Linked DNA regions of Prochlorococcus marinus str. MIT 0912. The protein of the gene in region 1 interacts with the protein of each later gene in a pairwise test. Links are inferred from orthologs where the notes say so. Each region holds a gene or a part of one and is shown on either strand. Other genes may lie near its edges. The genes, in order: ruvC and ruvA.

Region 1 (8,868 bases):
TAAGGGCGGTCAAAAAGTAGATACTGTTGTTGGAGCAGTTCCTAAAGCCACTCTTTCTGGAACAATCTCCAAACATCTCTAATCTCAAATTATAAAATTTAAATTTAAAGCCCAATACAAGTGATTCAAAGGTAACCCTTTTGGCAAAAATTGGATTAATAGATTATGGAATGGGTAATCTTTTTTCCGTTCAACAAGCATTTAAAAGGCTTAATCAACCTTTAGATATTATTTGTGATATCAAAACACTCAGGTCATGTGATGCCCTAATTCTCCCAGGAGTAGGTGCTTTTGATCCCGCAATGATGAATTTAAGACAAACGGAACTAGTACCTTCAATAATTGACTGGATAAATAACGGTAAACCACTTTTTGGAATTTGTTTAGGATTGCAGCTTTTATTTGAGACTAGTGATGAAGGTACTTCAGAAGGTTTAGGCGTCATCAAAGGTCATATTCGCAAATTGCCTCAAGAAAGAAATGAAAGAATCCCACACATTGGTTGGTCTCCAATATACAAAACAAACGAATGTCCTATTCTTGAAAATCATCCTGATTCAAATTGGATGTATTTCGTCCATTCATACTCAGCATGTCCTCTTGAACCAGAAAACATCGTAGCCACAACAAAATTTGGTAAAACTGACGTTACATCTGTTGTTTGGTACAAAAATACTGGGGCCTGTCAGTTTCATCCTGAAAAATCAGGAGTCGCAGGACAAAAACTTATTTTTAATTGGATTAATTGGTTAAAAAAAAGTAAATTTTAGCTTGAAAGGGAAATTGAAACTTATTTCTGGAAAAAGGATAGAAAGTCCTTTAAGCCAAAAGACAAGACCTACCTCCTCAAAAGTGAGAGAGGCAATAATTAATATTCTTGGAACCGAAATCAACGGAGCAAGCTGGCTAGATCTTTGCAGTGGAAGTGGAGCCATGGCATGTGAGGTGCTACAAAGAGGGGTAAAAAGGGTACTTTCAATAGAAAAAGACAGGAGAGTAGTAAAAATATGCAAAAAAAACCTTATGGATGTATCAAATACCATTGATCAGACAATACATATTCAAGTCATATGCAGTGAATTGATCTCATTTCTAAAAAAAGGACCAAAAAACATAAGAATTGATTTTATCAATGATTTTTCTAACTCTGAAGAAAAATTTGATTTTGTTTTTCTTGACCCTCCATATGAATCAAGGTTATATGAACTTTCTCAAGAACTTTTATTGACTAAACAATGGATTAAAAAAACATCAACTTTGATATGTGAATGCTCGTCAAAATCAATGCCAAGAATACATAATGGTTGGGAATTAAATAAAAAGAAATTTTATGGAAACACCTCTCTTCTTTTTCTTATTCCCAATCAGGCATTGAACTGCTTCGACGATACTGATTCCATGCACTAACAAAAAGGCCTAATAGTGTTATGGGAACTAGTCCAAGAACAATCCCACATAGCAGAGGCTCAATCATTGGCTCGCATTTTTCATCATTACTAGTATCAATTCTTTCATGTCAAAGAGGTTTTCGTGAATACTCCGTCATCAAAAGCATTAATTAATAAGGACCAAAAGATTAGCTCTTGGCGAATATTCTTATTATCCATAGCCACTGTCGCATGCCTTATCCTTTTTTGGAGAATGGAAGACTTTAAGCAAGATCCTTTCATAACTGAAACTTTATCTATTCAAGGTGAAGCTTTATCAGGAAGCAAATTATTTAAAATAAACTGTGTTGGTTGCCATGGGATTTCAGCTCAAGGTTTTGTAGGACCGGACCTCCACGAAGCGACTCAAGAGATGAGTGATAAAAAAATCATCAATCAAGTTATTCGGGGATTGACTCCCCCAATGCCAAGTTTTGAAATTGAACCTCAATCAATGGCGGATCTATTGGCATATATGCATTCACTCAACTAAATAGTGTCTACTAAAAAAACTCTAAAAGTTGTACTTGTTGAACCTGCGGGGCCAATCAATGTTGGGAGCGTTGCAAGACTATGTGAAAACTTTAGTGTTCATGAATTAAGACTAGTTTCTCCTAAATGCGATTATTTAGGTCTTGAAGCAAAAAAGATGGCTGTCAGAGGTGCGAAGATATTAGAAAAAGCAAAAGTATATAAGGATCTAAATTCTTCACTTTCAGACTGTTCAAGAATTATTGCTACTTGCGGAAGAAAAGAACATGGTGAAATTCCACTTAACTCAAATAAAGATGCTTTAAGCTGGGCTTTCAGATCAGAAAGAGAAGAGACAATAGCTTTAGTTTTCGGTAGAGAAGACCGAGGTTTGTCTAACGAAGAGCTTCTAAAAGCAAATAAAGTGATTAGTCTTAATACAAGCGAGCATTATCCATCATTAAATCTTTCACATGCAGTAGCAATTGTTCTTCATCAATTCAATCAATTTAATGAGCTTGATTTTTTAAAATCACATACAAAAACAAGCTCTCCTGCAAATTTAATTAAATTAGAAGATTGTATTAACGATGCAGGTAGTCTTCTATTTGATATTGGTTTCTTAATGAAACATACATATAAAGCTAAAATGACTAAAATCAAAAAATTGCTTTTAAGAGGTGAGATAAAAGATGATGAAGTTGCACTAATTAGAGGAATAATTAGCCAAACGAGATGGAAAATTAAAAATAAAAGTGATTAATTAAAATAACAAGCTACAATAAATAGCAGCAGGTTTATATTTTTTCATTTCAAAGTGAAAAGTCACCTCAAAGTTATAACAAATATATTTTTAACAAGCATAGGCTTATCAGTTTTACTTGGTAGTTTTCTAAGGTTTTTTGGCCCAATAAATCAAAATTATAACTTAAATAAAAAAATTAATAAAGTAGCGAACTCAAGTAGGTCAATTGAAAAAGAATTAAAAGCCAGAAAATCTAATTTGACATTATTTTACAATGATAAATTCGAAAAACTAGAAAAATTAATTACTCAATGGGAAAGGCTAATAATAAAAAATCCAGATCTTGATGTTAGTGCTTTTTTCTTATCATTAGATAAAAAAGTCTATGCAGAAATACAATCTGATAAAAAACTATCTGCAGCAAGCAGTATCAAGGTCCCTATTCTTATAGTTTTACTTAGAATGCTTGAGAAAAAAGAAATACATTGGAATGAAAAGTTGCAACTTTCAAAAGATATAATTGGAAGTGGTTCAGGCTGGATGGCATATCAAGATATTGGTGAGATTTTTCCTGTGTTTGAAGTAGCCACAGAAATGGTTAGAGTTAGTGATAATACAGCAACTAATTTACTAATAAAACGCTTAGGAGGAATCAACATAGTCAATCAAAAGTTCAAAGAAATTGGATTAAAAAATACACAAATAAATAACTATCTTCCTGATCTAGATGGAACAAATATGACGTCAACTAAAGATTTATCTTTAGCCATGGCCCTTGTCGATAATGGTTATCTACTTGATGTTAATTCTAGAGATATTTTCAGAGAAATAATGAGCAAATCAAAAACAAACACATTAATACCTGCAGGGATTTTAAAAGGTCTAGGGAAGGAATCTAAAGACACTGACTATCATCTTTCATTAAAAGGTTATTTAGTTCACAACAAAACTGGTGATATTGGAATTTCTTATTCGGATACTGCTTTAATTCAAACTCCTCATAACTCTAGGGTATTCGCAAGTTTTATAGTCCAAGGTCCTTTTAACGATCCAAGAGCACCCGAGTTGATAAGAAATTTATCGGCAGAATTGGTCCCTTTTCTATCGCCAGATCAAAAAACATCAAATCTAAATTAGATTTTTTACTGATTTAATAAACTTTTGCTTCTCATTATCATTTTTTTTTTGAACCATATCAATCTAAAGTGGCCTGGTTATGAAACAATCTTGATACCAGTACTAAGAAAGTGAGTTCAACTAGAAAACGCAGAGTTTTTCCATTCACTTCAGTGATTGGACAAGAAGAAATGAAGCTAGCGCTTCTTTTAAATGTTATTGATCCGAGAATTGGCGGAGTAATGATAATGGGTGATAGAGGCACTGGGAAGTCCACTACCATAAGAGCACTTGCTGATCTATTACCTGCTATTGAAGTTGTTGAAGGAGATCCCTATAACAGCTCTCTTGATGATCCAGATCTTCAAAGCAATGATGTTAGAGAGAGAATTGACAGTGGTAATGAAATTCGAAAAGGCGAGAAACAAGTTCCAATGATTGATCTACCGTTAGGTGCAACTGAGGATAGGCTTTGTGGAACTATTGATATTGAAAAGGCTCTTAGTGAAGGTGTTAGAGCTTTTGAACCTGGACTGCTAGCCAAAGCAAACAGAGGGTTGCTTTATGTTGACGAAGTTAATTTGCTAGATGATCACCTTGTCGACGTACTTTTAGACTCAGCCGCCTCAGGTTGGAATACAGTTGAACGTGAAGGTATTTCGGTTCGACATCCAGCGAGGTTCGTACTTATTGGTTCAGGAAACCCTGAAGAAGGAGAATTAAGGCCACAGTTACTTGATCGTTTTGGAATGAGTGTGGAAGTAAGAACAGTAAGAGAAGCAAAACTTCGCGTTCAAGTTGTTGACCAACGCACAGCCTTTGACAATGATCCTGAATCTTTTAATGATTCGGTTCAGGGGAACCAAGACGCGCTCCAACAAAAAGTGGTTGATGCCCAAAATTTACTTAACGAGGTTTCTATTGATGAAGATCTCAGACTAAGAATTTCAGCAGTTTGCGGTGAACTTGATGTTGATGGACTTAGAGGAGATATTGTTACAAATAGAGCAGCTAGAGCCCTTGCAGCCTTTGAAGGGAGAAAAGAGGTAACTGAAGAAGATATTGCTCGTGTCGTTTCGACAGCATTAAGGCACAGACTTCGAAAAGATCCTCTTGAACAAGTTGATTCTGGAGATAGAGTAATAAAAGCTTTTTGCAAAGTATTTGAAAGAAATGAAAGTAATGATGTATCTGAATTTGAACTAGCAACAATAAACTAAGTGAGAATAATAGGAATAGATCCAGGGTTAGCAAGAGTAGGTTATGGAATCGTTGATGAAATAGAAGGAAAAAAAATAATGCTTGATTGCGGGATTATAGAGACGGAATCAACACAAAAAGAGGAAGCTAGGCTTTTAGAAATTTCAAATGATTTAACCTCAATAATAAACAAATGGAATCCAAATAATGCTGCAGTAGAAAAGTATTTTTTTTATCGCTCGAGTACGACAATTAGTGTCGTTCAGGCTCGCGGAGTGATAATAATGACTTTAGGAAAGCACAATCTTCCAATTCAAGAATTCCCACCAATGCAAATCAAACTTGCTATGACTGGTTACGGTCATTCAGATAAAGATGAAGTATTAAGATCTGTAATGCATGAACTCAGTCTTACTTCACCGCCAAAGCCAGACGATGCTGCAGATGCACTAGCAATTGCACTTACTGGAATCTATCTTAAATAATTTAATCAATATTTAAAATTTATATTTTATGAAAAATAAATATGACGCTATAAAATCAATAAAAGAAATCAAAAGAAATAAATATAATTTAATCCGTAACTCAAATTCATCTTTAATACATGAAAAAATAAAATCAAATGTCAAATCAGCATTAAATATACTTTTAAACAAATATCATGATGAAGGAAAATATATAGGAATTTATTGGCCATTAAAAGGCGAGGTAGACATAAGATTTATTAAAGAAATTAACAATCAAAAAGTTGCCTTACCTTCGAGTTCAAAAACAAAAGGTATCACCTATCATCACTGGTCAAATAATCAACTAGAGATAGATTCAAACAGCATTCCTGCACCAATAGGAGAAGAGGCAATTAACCCCAATAATATTTCTATTTTATTTGTGCCCGCAATAGCTATAGATCAAGAAGGTTACAGATTAGGTTACGGAGGAGGATACTTTGATCGTCTTCGACAAAAAGATTTGTGGTTTTCAATTCCATCATTTGTAGTCATCAGTAATAATTGCATATCTAAAAAACCATTACCTAGAGAAAGATGGGACGTGCCATTTAATGGTTGGATTAGTGAAAAAGGTCTTCATCAAATTGAAGCAACTAAATAATTAGTTAGGCTTTAGTAAGATAAGTACAATTATTGACATGCAGAGGTGATTGAAATCAAAGAAAAATCCTTCATCAATACTTACGGGAGTGATTCATTAGATAATCTTATAGAGCGTCTACAATCAACTTCAGATCCCAAAAGGCGATACGAATATATATTATGGCTAGCAAAAAGTTTGCCTTTGCTAGATGAAGATCTTCACCTAGAAACTACTAAGGTAAAAGGTTGCATTTCAGAAGTATATGTTCTTGGAATTCTATTAAATGGAAAAATTCAATGGAAAGGATATTCGGATGCGCTCATAACAAAAGGATTGCTAGCTTTTCTAATAAAAGGTTTGAATGATCTAACACCTTATGAAGTACTCTCTATAAGTGAGAAATTTATTGAGATGACAGGACTAAGTAAAAGCTTAACGCCATCGAGAGCGAATGGTTTTCTCAACATATTCCTAAAAATGAAAGCTCAAGCAAAAAACCTCTCAATATCAAGCTCTGACAATGAATAAATAAGCTTTAAACAAAATCATCGCTCAAAAAAACATGAAAAAAGTTGGAATCGGTTTACTTGGCCTAGGGACTGTTGGTCAGGGTGTTGCAAATATCATTAATCAACCAAAAGATAGACATCCTTTGGTTGGAGAACTTGAACTTATTGGTATTGCAGTCAGAAATATCAACAAGAAAAGAGATATATCTATCAATGATTCAATACTTACGACAAACCCAAAGGAAATAGTAAATAATCCCAATATTCAAATAGTTGTTGAAGTAATGGGCGGTATAGAACCAGCAAAATCATTAATTATCCAAGCCCTTAGAGCAGGCAAATCTGTTGTTACTGCTAATAAAGCAGTAATTGCAAGACATGGTGAAGAAATCTCAAATGAGGCGAAGGCCGCTGGGGTTTATGTCCTCATTGAAGCAGCAGTAGGAGGAGGGATTCCAATAATTGAGCCTTTAAAACAATCTTTAGGAGGTAATCAGATAACCAAAGTAAGCGGCATTATCAATGGAACAACTAATTACATACTCTCCAGAATGGATAAAGAGGGAGTTGACTATGCTGAAGTTTTAAAAGATGCCCAAGCGCTTGGATATGCAGAAAGTGATCCTGCGGCTGATGTAGAGGGATCAGACGCAGCTGACAAAATTGCAATTCTTAGTGGCCTTGCTTTTGGTGGAGCAATTAATCGAGCTGAAATCCCAACTACTGGCATAAACCTACTACAAGCCATAGATGTTAATTACGCTAGAAAGTTAGGTTATGGAATTAAGCTTTTGGCAATATCAGAGAAAGACAAAACTCAATCACCTCCTCCAAAGAGTCAACCATTATCTATTTGGGTTGAGCCCACATTGGTTCCAGAAGAAAATCCATTAGCAGGCGTAAGTGGAGTAAACAATGCAATACTTGTAGAAGGAAATCCTATTGGCCAAGTAATGTTTTTTGGGCCAGGTGCTGGATCCGGTCCAACAGCCTCAGCTGTAGTTGCAGACATACTTAACATCGCAGGTATTCTTTCTACAAATGAAGACAAAATATCCAACCTAGACCCACTTCTATCTGCAAAAAGTTGGAGAAGTTGTCACGTTTCAAAAAAGGAACAAATAACTAAAAAGAATTACATACGGCTAATCGCCGAAGATAGTCCAGGCGTAATTGGGGAAATAGGCACTATTTTTGGACAGAAAAAAATATCTATTGAATCAATTGTTCAATTTGACGCAACAGATAAAGAAGCTGAGATAGTAGTTATTACTCACAAAATCAGGCAAGGAGAACTTGAAGAGGCTCTAATAGATATAAAAAAAATGTCACAAGTTAAAAGAATTGCAGCAACCATGGGTTGCCTTTAGCTCACGAAAACTAGTCAAATCAAAATTAAGTTGCTATTCATATAAAAGAACAAAGGAAATTTTAATTTAAATTTCTTTTTCGATTCCAAACCATGACAACATCTAAAAACGTAATTGAAAAAATCAGAAAGGAAACAGAAAAAAATATTAATCAAGGAGATTGTGTTTATTTAAAGAATCAAGAAAAACTTTTTCAAGTATTAGGAATAGACAATGCTTATGAAAAATGCTGGGTTAGAGAATGGCCACTTAATCCAAATGGATCTCCAGTTTTCGAGATATCAATCAAACAAGTAACTACGAATCAATAAAGATTTAATTGAGATAGAAATTAATATATAATTATAAAATAAATGTTAAAAATGAATTATATAAGAAACATTTTAAAAGTCTTAAGTATTACATTAATTATCTTCCAGTTATCATGCGTTCAAAATAAGAAAAGAGAAAATATTATTGTTGCAAGTGCAGGTAAAATTGAATCCCTTGATCCTGCTCAGGCAAATACTCTTAGGACACTACAAATATTAAGCGCTCTTGGAGATACTTTATACAAAATAAATAAGGAAGGAACTCTTTCCCCAAGTCTAGCTATAGATATACCAAAAGTAAGCAAGAATGGTTTGCTAATAGATATTCCACTCAGAGAAAATATTACTTTTCACGATGGAAGTATCTTCGATGCTAAAGCGATGAAGTTTAGTCTCGACCGCTTTATGAAAATAGGAACCTTAAAGTATCTATTAAATGACAAAATAGAAGCTATTGAAGTCATAGATGAATTTCTTCTAAGGATAAAATTAAAAAAACCATCAAGTTCAATAAAAACTCTTCTAACTTCAGTAAATTTAACTCCTGTATCGCCTAATTCATATTCAGATTACAAAGATAAATTCAATAATAAAAGCTTTATAGGGACTGGTCCATATTTCTTAGAA
Region 2 (8,677 bases), 430 kb from region 1 along the record:
TCTGGAGAGGAAGAAAAAGAGAGGCAAGCATATATATTAGAAGATAAACCAAAATTAGTAGAGAAAGAATTAAAAAAATATTGTCTATAATTAGTTATATTAATTTTCTCTAAGTAATTGAATGGCATTTAATTTACTACTAAAAATCAAAACCATTCCTTGATCTAAGTAAGAAAGACCAATATAAGTCTTAACAGCCTTGGAATTAATAAGAGCAGTTCCACAGGTCTCGAGGATAAGAACAGGGAGAGTAGAAGTCGATCCCTGCATTCTCTGAAGATCGAGAGCTTGACGTATAGCTAAATTTGCTTTAATAAATCCAATTTTGTTGATAAAATTAGGCCAAAGTTCATTAGATAAAAAACATTCATCTAATTTAAATGGAGAGGAGTTTTTCATTGATAAATATAACTATATAAAATCATTTATAACATCGCTGTTTATCTAAATTTAATATATGTTTTCTCTCAGCATAATAAAGTTGTTGAAAGTTTATAGCTTCATTATTTAACTCTTCAAACATGCTAATAACTTTCTGTTCCATATCAGATGTATTACTAGGTTGAGAAGTTTCCTGAACAATAAGAGAGGCAATACAGTTTTCAAGAGTTTGTAATCGTTGAGAGCTCCATGCCTCAATTAAGTGTCTACAACGCTTTAAAGATTTTTGCTTTTCAAGAGCAGCTAGAGATCCACGAATAAGGGACTCGGGGTCGCTTAGTGTAGCTAAGCGAAGTTCAGTGCTCTCTAAAAAAGGGTTAAGTTTAGGAAGATGTTCATTATCATTAATGAGGAAGTTATCTAACAAGTTTTTAATTAAATCGACATCAGCTAAAATATTATTTGAATCATTAGAACGATTAATATTCTCAACAGTATCAGAACCGAACTTATCCTCCTCAATATTACTTATAGTTGACCATATTGCTCTATGATGATTGATTGTAAAATTATCTAAGTCCCTTAGCCGCAATTCATAACGAATATAAGATCGATAATTAGGACAGTGAATATAAGTAAAAAGTATATCTGCTTCGCTTCTTTCTCTTAGACTAATTTCTTGAGGTTTATCATATTTCTTAGAACGACCATGCCATCTTTGGCCACTAATTTGATTGCGTAAATCTTCCTCTAGTTGTAGAGCGAATCTACCTTGACCTCCACTAAGACGCTGCGCGACCTTCTGTAGATAATGAGTTCTGATAGCAGTTTGTGGTAGCTTGCCAAGAAGACTTACTAAAGCACTAACAGCTTCCTGAAATTGGTCAGATTGATTTAAATCTAAATCCTTCAATGATTGATCTATTTGCCAATCCATCCAGAGAGGTGATTTATTTGCTAATGCTTCATATTCGGATGGTGGATTATCCTTAAGGAACTCATCTGGATCTTTACCTGAAGGTAATTGAAGAACTCTTAAGTCAAGCTGACCTTGAATAGCAAGGTTTTCTACCTCACTAATAGCTCGATTAGCAGCTCGTATTCCCGCATTGTCTGAGTCAAAATTAAGAAGGATCTTTTTACTATCTGTAGAACGAGAAAGAAGCGTTATTTGATTGCTACTTAATGCAGTTCCCAAAGAGGCAACAACATTTGTAATACCAGAATCATGAAGTGCCATTACATCAAAATATCCTTCAACAACAACTGCATAATCTTTTTTCCTAATTGAAAGAGCTGATTTGTCTAAACCAAAAAGATTTTTACCTTTTTCGAAGATTTCAGTCTCAGGTGAATTTAAATACTTAGGTTCTGAACCATCAAGACTTCGCCCTCCAAAACCAATAACTCTTTTTTGCCTGTCATGTATAGGAACAATAATACGATTACGAAATCTGTCATAAAAACCATTACCTCCCTTTCGAGGAACAATTAATCCTGCCGATTCAAGAATCTCAACACTGACTTTTTCTATATTTACAAAATATTGGAGCAATGAATCCCAGTTATCTGGTGCGAATCCAAGCTCAAAATTGATTAGAGTACCATCACTTAAATGACGTTTATTTTTAAGATAATTAAGAGCATTTTCTCCACATGGAGAATTTAATTGATTTCTAAACCAACCTGTAGCAAGTTTCAAAACACGATAAAGTGTATCTCTACGTGAAATCTGATGCTTGAGTCTTTCTTGCTGAGGTCCTTCAACTGTATCAATTGGTACTTGATATTTTTTAGCCAGTTCAAGCACAACATCACTAAAACTTTGCCTCTGAAACTCCATCAAAAATTTAATCGCATTACCACCAGCTCCACATGAAAAACAATAATAAAACTGCTTGCCAGGAATTACTGACATTGAAGGCTTACTATCATCATGAAAAGGGCATATTCCAACATATTCTTTACCTTTTTTCTTTAAGACAACGTGTTCACCAACTACATCAACAATATCTACACGCTCTTTAACAGACTCAATAGTCCTTGGATGTAGTCGAGCAGATGCCATATAATAATTTTAATTGATCTTTAAATATTTAGTTAAGAGATTTAGAAATTGAGAGAAAAACAGTTTACAGATGAAAAAAATTTAAAAGGGGTCAAATTTTTAATAGGTAGCGGATTTGCCTTTAGCCTTATGAGTGTTTGTGTTAAGGCTATTGGAGGAAGGATACCTATTTCAGAACTTGTTTTTGCTAGGGCTACTATAAGTATAATAATAACAAGATTTTTCTTATATAAAAATAAAATAAACCCTTGGGGTTATCAGAAAAGATTATTGATTACGAGGGGTTTTCTAGGAACAGTTGCACTATTTTGTATCTTCAAAGCTCTTACAATATTACCCATAGCAACAGCGACCGTAATACAATACATTTATCCTACTTTTACGGTGATATGTGCATACATAATTCTAAAGGAGTTTATATTAAAGAGAATACTATATTCAATCATTATAGGTTGGATAGGAATTGTATTAGTTAGTCAACCAGAATTTAACTCTAACAATAATATTACAGAGACAGCCTTAGCAATAATCATTGCGATATTAGGGGCCTTAATGACATCACTAGCCTATATATGTGTAAGAAAACTATCTTCCAAAGAACACCCACTTGTAATTATTTACTACTTTCCTTTAGTTTCTATCCCCTTATCTATTCCTTTTATTATTAATGATTTTATATTGCCAATTGGAACTGATTGGCTTTGGATTATAGGTATTGGTATTTTTACTCAGATTGGTCAACTCTGTATAACAGAGGGTTTAAGACTTCTACCCGCTGGACAAGCAACTTCCCTAAATTATTCGCAGGTTATCTTTGCAAGTATATGGGGTGTATTGATTTTCGAAGAAACAATAACAAGTTCAATTTACTTAGGTGGTTTTTGTGTACTTATTTCCACTATTATTAGTATGAGTGCATCCAATACCTCTCAAGAAAAAATATGAATTGTAAATCTTTAATGTTTTCAATAGTTCTCATTTGCACTGGAACACAATCGATTGTTGCAGATGAATATCAGCGAGGTTACTCATCAAGTAGAACTTGTACAAGAAACGAATATAGAGAAGAATATATTCCAGGGACTCGAATGGATCCAGGGTATGTCAAAAAATGGGAAGAAACCGTAGAAGTCCCATGTCCAGGTGTTGGCTCGGTAAACAGTAATAATGAATTTGATAACAATGATTGCTCTGAAGGTAAAATTGCAGGGGGCATTTTAGGTGCTGGCTTCGCTACGGCAATATCAAGAGGAAAAGATCGATGGTGGGCAATTCCTGCGGGTCTAGTAGGAGGCTCAATGGTTGGATGTCAGATTGATGGTGGTTGACTAAATTTTATAATCACAGAAATTTAATCAAAAATAATAATGATTAGCTGGTTAAAAGGAGAAGTAATACAAACTTGGAAAATATCGAGCAAAAAAGGAGTTGTTCTAAATGTTTGTAGTGTTGGTTATGAAATACAATTATTACCAAAACAGATAGGCAAAGCTGAAGATTCTAATGAGATTGAATTATGGATTCATCAGATAGATCGCGAAGATGCAACGAATTTATATGGTTTTATGGAGGTTAATCAAAGAGATTTATTCAGGGAAATCATCAGTGTAAATGGTATAGGTGCTCAGATTGGTATGGCATTATTAGAGGACTTTGAGGTGAATCAATTAGTAAATGCAATAGAAAATAAAGAATCTAATTTATTAACAAATTCTCAGGGAATAGGTAAACGAATCGCAGAGAGATTAATAGTTGAGCTAAAAAATAAACTTCATAGATTTATAGATAATAATAAAACAAGTCATAACGATAAAAAAGTCATAGAAACTAATCAATTTTCTAAATATATAGATGAAATATATTTAATTCTAAATTCACTTGGCTATGTAGATAATGAAATAAAAGATTCAATTAAAATAATAACAACCAAAGAGAAAGAAAATTCTTTATTATTGAATTCCCTATCTTCAGAAGAAAAAGCTGAGCTAATGGATAAACATCTCAAAGAGATTCTTATGAAATTGAGTGAAAAGAGTACTTGATAGAAGGCTAGGGATTAAATTAGACTTGATGAATAAGAAAAGTCAAACAAATGTCACTTGACACAGAAGAGAAACAAAAGCTAATCAACACCCATCAAGTTCATCCAACTGATACTGGTTCAGTAGAAGTTCAAGTTGCGATGCTTACTACAAGGATCTCAAAATTAAGCAAACATCTTCAGGGCAACATCCATGATTTCTCCTCAAGACAAGGATTGCTCAAAATGATTGGACAGCGCAAAAGACTTTTAGGTTATGTACGAACTAAAAGTGAAAAAAGATATACAGAGCTCATAGAAAAATTAGCTATTAGAGGATAATTACTGGTATTAGATCGCTAGAAGCTAATGAAAAGTGCGAAAAAAAACAAAAAGGACCAACCTAAAGAAGTAAAAATAGGATTCTCCAGCAATAACTCGGCTCCAAAAATAAGTGCGCCTAAATCTTCAAAAAGTAGTAGCAAGAAAGCAGGAATACCAAGCTATGTTGCAAACAGAATGGCAAGAAGAATAGCTTTTACTACAGGTATCCCAACGCTAAGTGGCATGGGAGTATTTATTGGGAGTTATTTTTTAATAAGCAAAGGTATTGCTGAAATATCTCCAACAGTCACTCTTGTCAGTTCAGCATTTTGTTTCTTTGTCGGCTTATTAGGATTAAGCTATGGAATACTCTCCGCGAGTTGGGATTTTAATCCAGGAAGTTTTCTTGGTTTTGAAAACATAAAGCCAAACATCAATAGGATGAAAGATGCATTCAAAACAAGTAAAAAAGATATTTCTAGTTAAAAGTAAAATTTAAATTACAAGACTTTGACTTGATCTTGCAATGAAGGAATTCTTAGAAAGTGAATCCAAAGCTAGGTCAGTGTCCTTAACGCAAAATTGATCACCCAGCCTTACATACCTAGTATTATTGTTGTCCTTAAGACAAGCAACTACAGGAATTCGTACACCTAATTCATTTCTGGCAGGTCTGTTTTTAGAAAGGCATTCTCTTAATTTATGCTGAACATTGATATCTGTAGCTTGATCAGGACGAAGATCTATCATGAGAAATCTTAAATCATCAATTTCACGACAATCATCAATAAGCAATTGAACTGTTTCATCTCTCCTATCTACACTTGCCCATATCAATAATCTCGTTTCTACCATCAAATGATCAGATAATCTTTCATAACTTTTTGGGAAGACAACCGCTTCACAAGAACCAGTCAAATCCTCTAGTTGAATAATCGCCATCCTGTCACCTTTCCTGGTTGTAACTTCTCTCATTTCTGGAATCATTGCAATAACACTGACCTTTGACTTATCTTTCTGCTCATCTAAAGAACCAAGGCTGATAGGAGCAATCAATTTTGCAGGTTCTGAAAGTTGCTTCAAAGGATGATCAGACAGATAGAAACCAACATGCTCTTTTTCTAATTTAAGTTTATCTGAAGGAAGATAATCGTTGACTTGTTTCGCCCTTGGAGAAGATGAATAATCATCAGTCGGTGATGATTCATTGTTTTTGGAAGTAGAAAGATCGAAAAGATTACCTTGGCCGCTAGCCCTATCTTTTGCTCTAGAAGAAGCCCATTCAATAGTTAAATCCAAATCAGCGATAAGCTGAGCGCGATTTGCATTTTCATCAAGACAATCAAGCGCTCCACTATGTATCAAAGCCTCAAGTCCTCTTCGATTAACGGCACCAAGTGAAATTCGATCACAAAATTGTGCTAAAGAAGTAAAATCTCCATCTTTATCTCTAGAAGTAATAATTTTTCTAATTGCACCATCACCTAAATTTTTGACAGCTGAAAAACCAAAAAGAATTGAATTATCTTTTGGAGTGAAATCAACACCAGAAGTATTGATATTTGGCGGCATTACGTTTATGCCCATTGAATTACAGTTTGAAATGTATCTTTGAACCTTGTCAGCCGAGCCAGCATTTACGGTAAGCAATGCTGCCATATAAGCGACAGGATAATGTGCTTTTAAATAAGCAGTCTGATAAGTAACTGCACCATAAGCAGTTGAATGACTTTTGTTAAAGCAATATTCAGCAAATAGAACCATTTGATCAAATAATTGTTCAGCAATAATGTCTGAAACGCCATTATTAACAGCCCCATCAACAAACAGCGTTCTATGACGCTGCATTTCGGATACTTTTTTCTTACCCATTGCCCTTCTTAATAAATCTGCTTGCCCAAGTGAATATCCCGCTAAATCCTGAGCAATCTTCATGATCTGCTCTTGATAAACCATAATCCCATAAGTCTCACTTAAGATAGGCTCAAGTGACTGATGCTGAAAATCAATCCTCTCCTTACCATGTTTTCTATTTATAAATTTAGGAATTAATCCTGCATCAAGAGGTCCGGGACGATAAAGGGCAAGTATTGAAGAAATATCTTCAAGAGATGAGGGTTTTAGGTCTTTTACTATTTGTCTCATTCCACTAGACTCAAGTTGGAAAATCCCTTCTAAATCTCCCCTAGAAAGTAATTCAAATGTTTTTTCATCAGTGAAAGGCAAAGAATCAGGATTTAATCTCTTACCAATAGATTTCTCAACTAAATTAATTGTCTTTTCGATCATTGTAAGATTTCTAAGTCCTAAAAAGTCCATCTTCAAAAGACCAAGTGATTCAATATCTTCCATAAAATATTGAGTGATTATTTGACCATCGTTATTTCTTTGAAGAGGAACTAAATTATCAAGTGAATTAGCGGCTATTACAACACCTGCTGCGTGAACACCAAAAGTCTTATTTGTCCCTTCTATTCTCATTGCCATATCAACCCATTTTTTTACCTTTGAATCATTATTATATTTTTCATAGAATTCCTTATTTGGTGATTCCTTTGAAATCATAGATGATAATTTTGCAGGCTTACCTCTCACAACTGGAATTAATTTAGCTAAACGATCTGCATCTCCATAGGGAATATCAAGTACACGAGCAACATCTTTTAAAACAGCCTTAGATGTCATTCTGTTAAATGTAATTATCTGTGCAACTTTATCTTCGCCATACTTTTTAGTAACATAATCTATAACTTCGCCACGTCTTTCAATACAAAAGTCAGTATCTATATCAGGCATTGACTTCCTTTCAGGATTGAGAAATCTTTCAAATAATAATCCATTTTCAACTGGATCAATATTAGTTATGTGAAGAGAGAAGGCGACTAAAGAGCCTGCTGCTGAACCTCTACCTGGACCTACAGGAATGTTTTGTTCTCTTGCAAATCTTATATAATCCCATACGACAAGAAAATATGTAGGGAAACCCATCTGTTCGATAACGCTTAACTCATATTCAAGTCTTTCTTTATAAGCACTTGGAAAATTTTCAAATTTAGAAATATCTAATATTTCCATCAAACCATTAATGGTTATCTCTTTAAGATAATCGATAGGATTAGATCCATTAGGTATAGGAAAATTTGGCATTTTATAAGTTCCTAATATCGTATATTCTTCAACCTTATTTGAGAGTTTAACAGTATTATCTATTGCACTATCTATAACATTCATGTCTAAATGATCAGTAAATAAACTTCTCATTTCCTTCTCAGATTTAATATATTCAGTTCCTGTATATCTCAATCTTTTGTGATCACTAATTAATTTTCCAGTCAATACACAAATCAATGCATCATGTGCTTCAATATCATTCTTTGATACGTAATGTGCATCATTGGTAGCAATAATTTGGATATCAAGTTCTTCAGATATTTTGACTATTTCACTATTAACAATTCTATCTTCAATAGATCCATGATCTTGAATTTCAAGATAAAAATCATCACCCAAAATTTCTTTATACCAAGAGGCTACTTCTCTAGCAACATCACTTCTTCCTTTTAATATCGCTTGTGGAATTTCACCACCTAAGCAAGCTGTTGAACAAATTAATCCCTCACTATATTTTTTAAATAAAGACTTATCTATACATGGTCTTGAAAAGATACCTCTTCCCCTAACACCATTTAAATGACTAATAGTTGTTAATTTTACGAGATTTTCGTAACCAATTTGGTTTTTCGCGATAACAACAAGATGATATCTTTTCTCTTTTTTGGGCTGAGGGTCATCAATTGAACCATTGATAACGTACATCTCATTTCCAATAATTGGCTTTATATTTGCGGCCTTGCATAACTTCAATAATTCAATCGCACCATACA

Evidence for each region.
Region 2: the proteins of ruvC (region 1) and ruvA interact in binary tests that used the Escherichia coli proteins (3 or more experiments, as listed by UniProt). The link is inferred for Prochlorococcus marinus str. MIT 0912 from one-to-one orthologs.

Annotation. Positions count from the first base shown.
Region 1 is NZ_CP114783.1:687,926-696,793, forward strand. The notes cover bases 3,738-6,711. They hold ruvC (crossover junction endodeoxyribonuclease RuvC), read left to right. Parts: upstream 3,738-4,979; coding sequence 4,980-5,444; downstream 5,445-6,711. Other genes in these bases: O5640_RS04280 (serine hydrolase), read left to right, coding at 3,738-3,780; bchI (magnesium chelatase ATPase subunit I), read left to right, coding at 3,891-4,979; O5640_RS04295 (5-formyltetrahydrofolate cyclo-ligase), read left to right, coding at 5,473-6,069; O5640_RS04300 (SufE family protein), read left to right, coding at 6,115-6,579; O5640_RS04305 (homoserine dehydrogenase), read left to right, coding at 6,614-6,711. In the rest of the region: trxA (thioredoxin), read left to right, coding at 1-82; imidazole glycerol phosphate synthase subunit HisH, read left to right, coding at 141-770; 16S rRNA (guanine(966)-N(2))-methyltransferase RsmD, read left to right, coding at 784-1,407; petG (cytochrome b6-f complex subunit V), read right to left, coding at 1,355-1,474; O5640_RS04270 (c-type cytochrome), read left to right, coding at 1,531-1,920; O5640_RS04275 (RNA methyltransferase), read left to right, coding at 1,924-2,661; more of O5640_RS04280, read left to right, coding at 2,716-3,737; more of O5640_RS04305, read left to right, coding at 6,712-7,930; O5640_RS04310 (hypothetical protein), read left to right, coding at 8,023-8,241; O5640_RS04315 (ABC transporter substrate-binding protein), read left to right, coding at 8,284-8,868.
Region 2 is NZ_CP114783.1:260,544-269,220, reverse strand. What follows is about bases 2,871-5,653. They hold ruvA (Holliday junction branch migration protein RuvA), read left to right. Parts: upstream 2,871-3,816; coding sequence 3,817-4,491; downstream 4,492-5,653. Other genes in these bases: O5640_RS01380 (DNA polymerase III subunit alpha), read right to left, coding at 5,289-5,653; O5640_RS01385 (PAM68 family protein), read left to right, coding at 4,839-5,279; rpsO (30S ribosomal protein S15), read left to right, coding at 4,542-4,811; O5640_RS01400 (cAMP phosphodiesterase), read left to right, coding at 3,391-3,777; O5640_RS01405 (DMT family transporter), read left to right, coding at 2,871-3,394. Also shown: O5640_RS01420 (serine hydroxymethyltransferase), read left to right, coding at 1-90; O5640_RS01415 (hypothetical protein), read right to left, coding at 100-399; dnaG (DNA primase), read right to left, coding at 422-2,449; more of O5640_RS01405, read left to right, coding at 2,498-2,870; more of O5640_RS01380, read right to left, coding at 5,654-8,677. UniProt on the Escherichia coli protein: The RuvA-RuvB-RuvC complex processes Holliday junction (HJ) DNA during genetic recombination and DNA repair.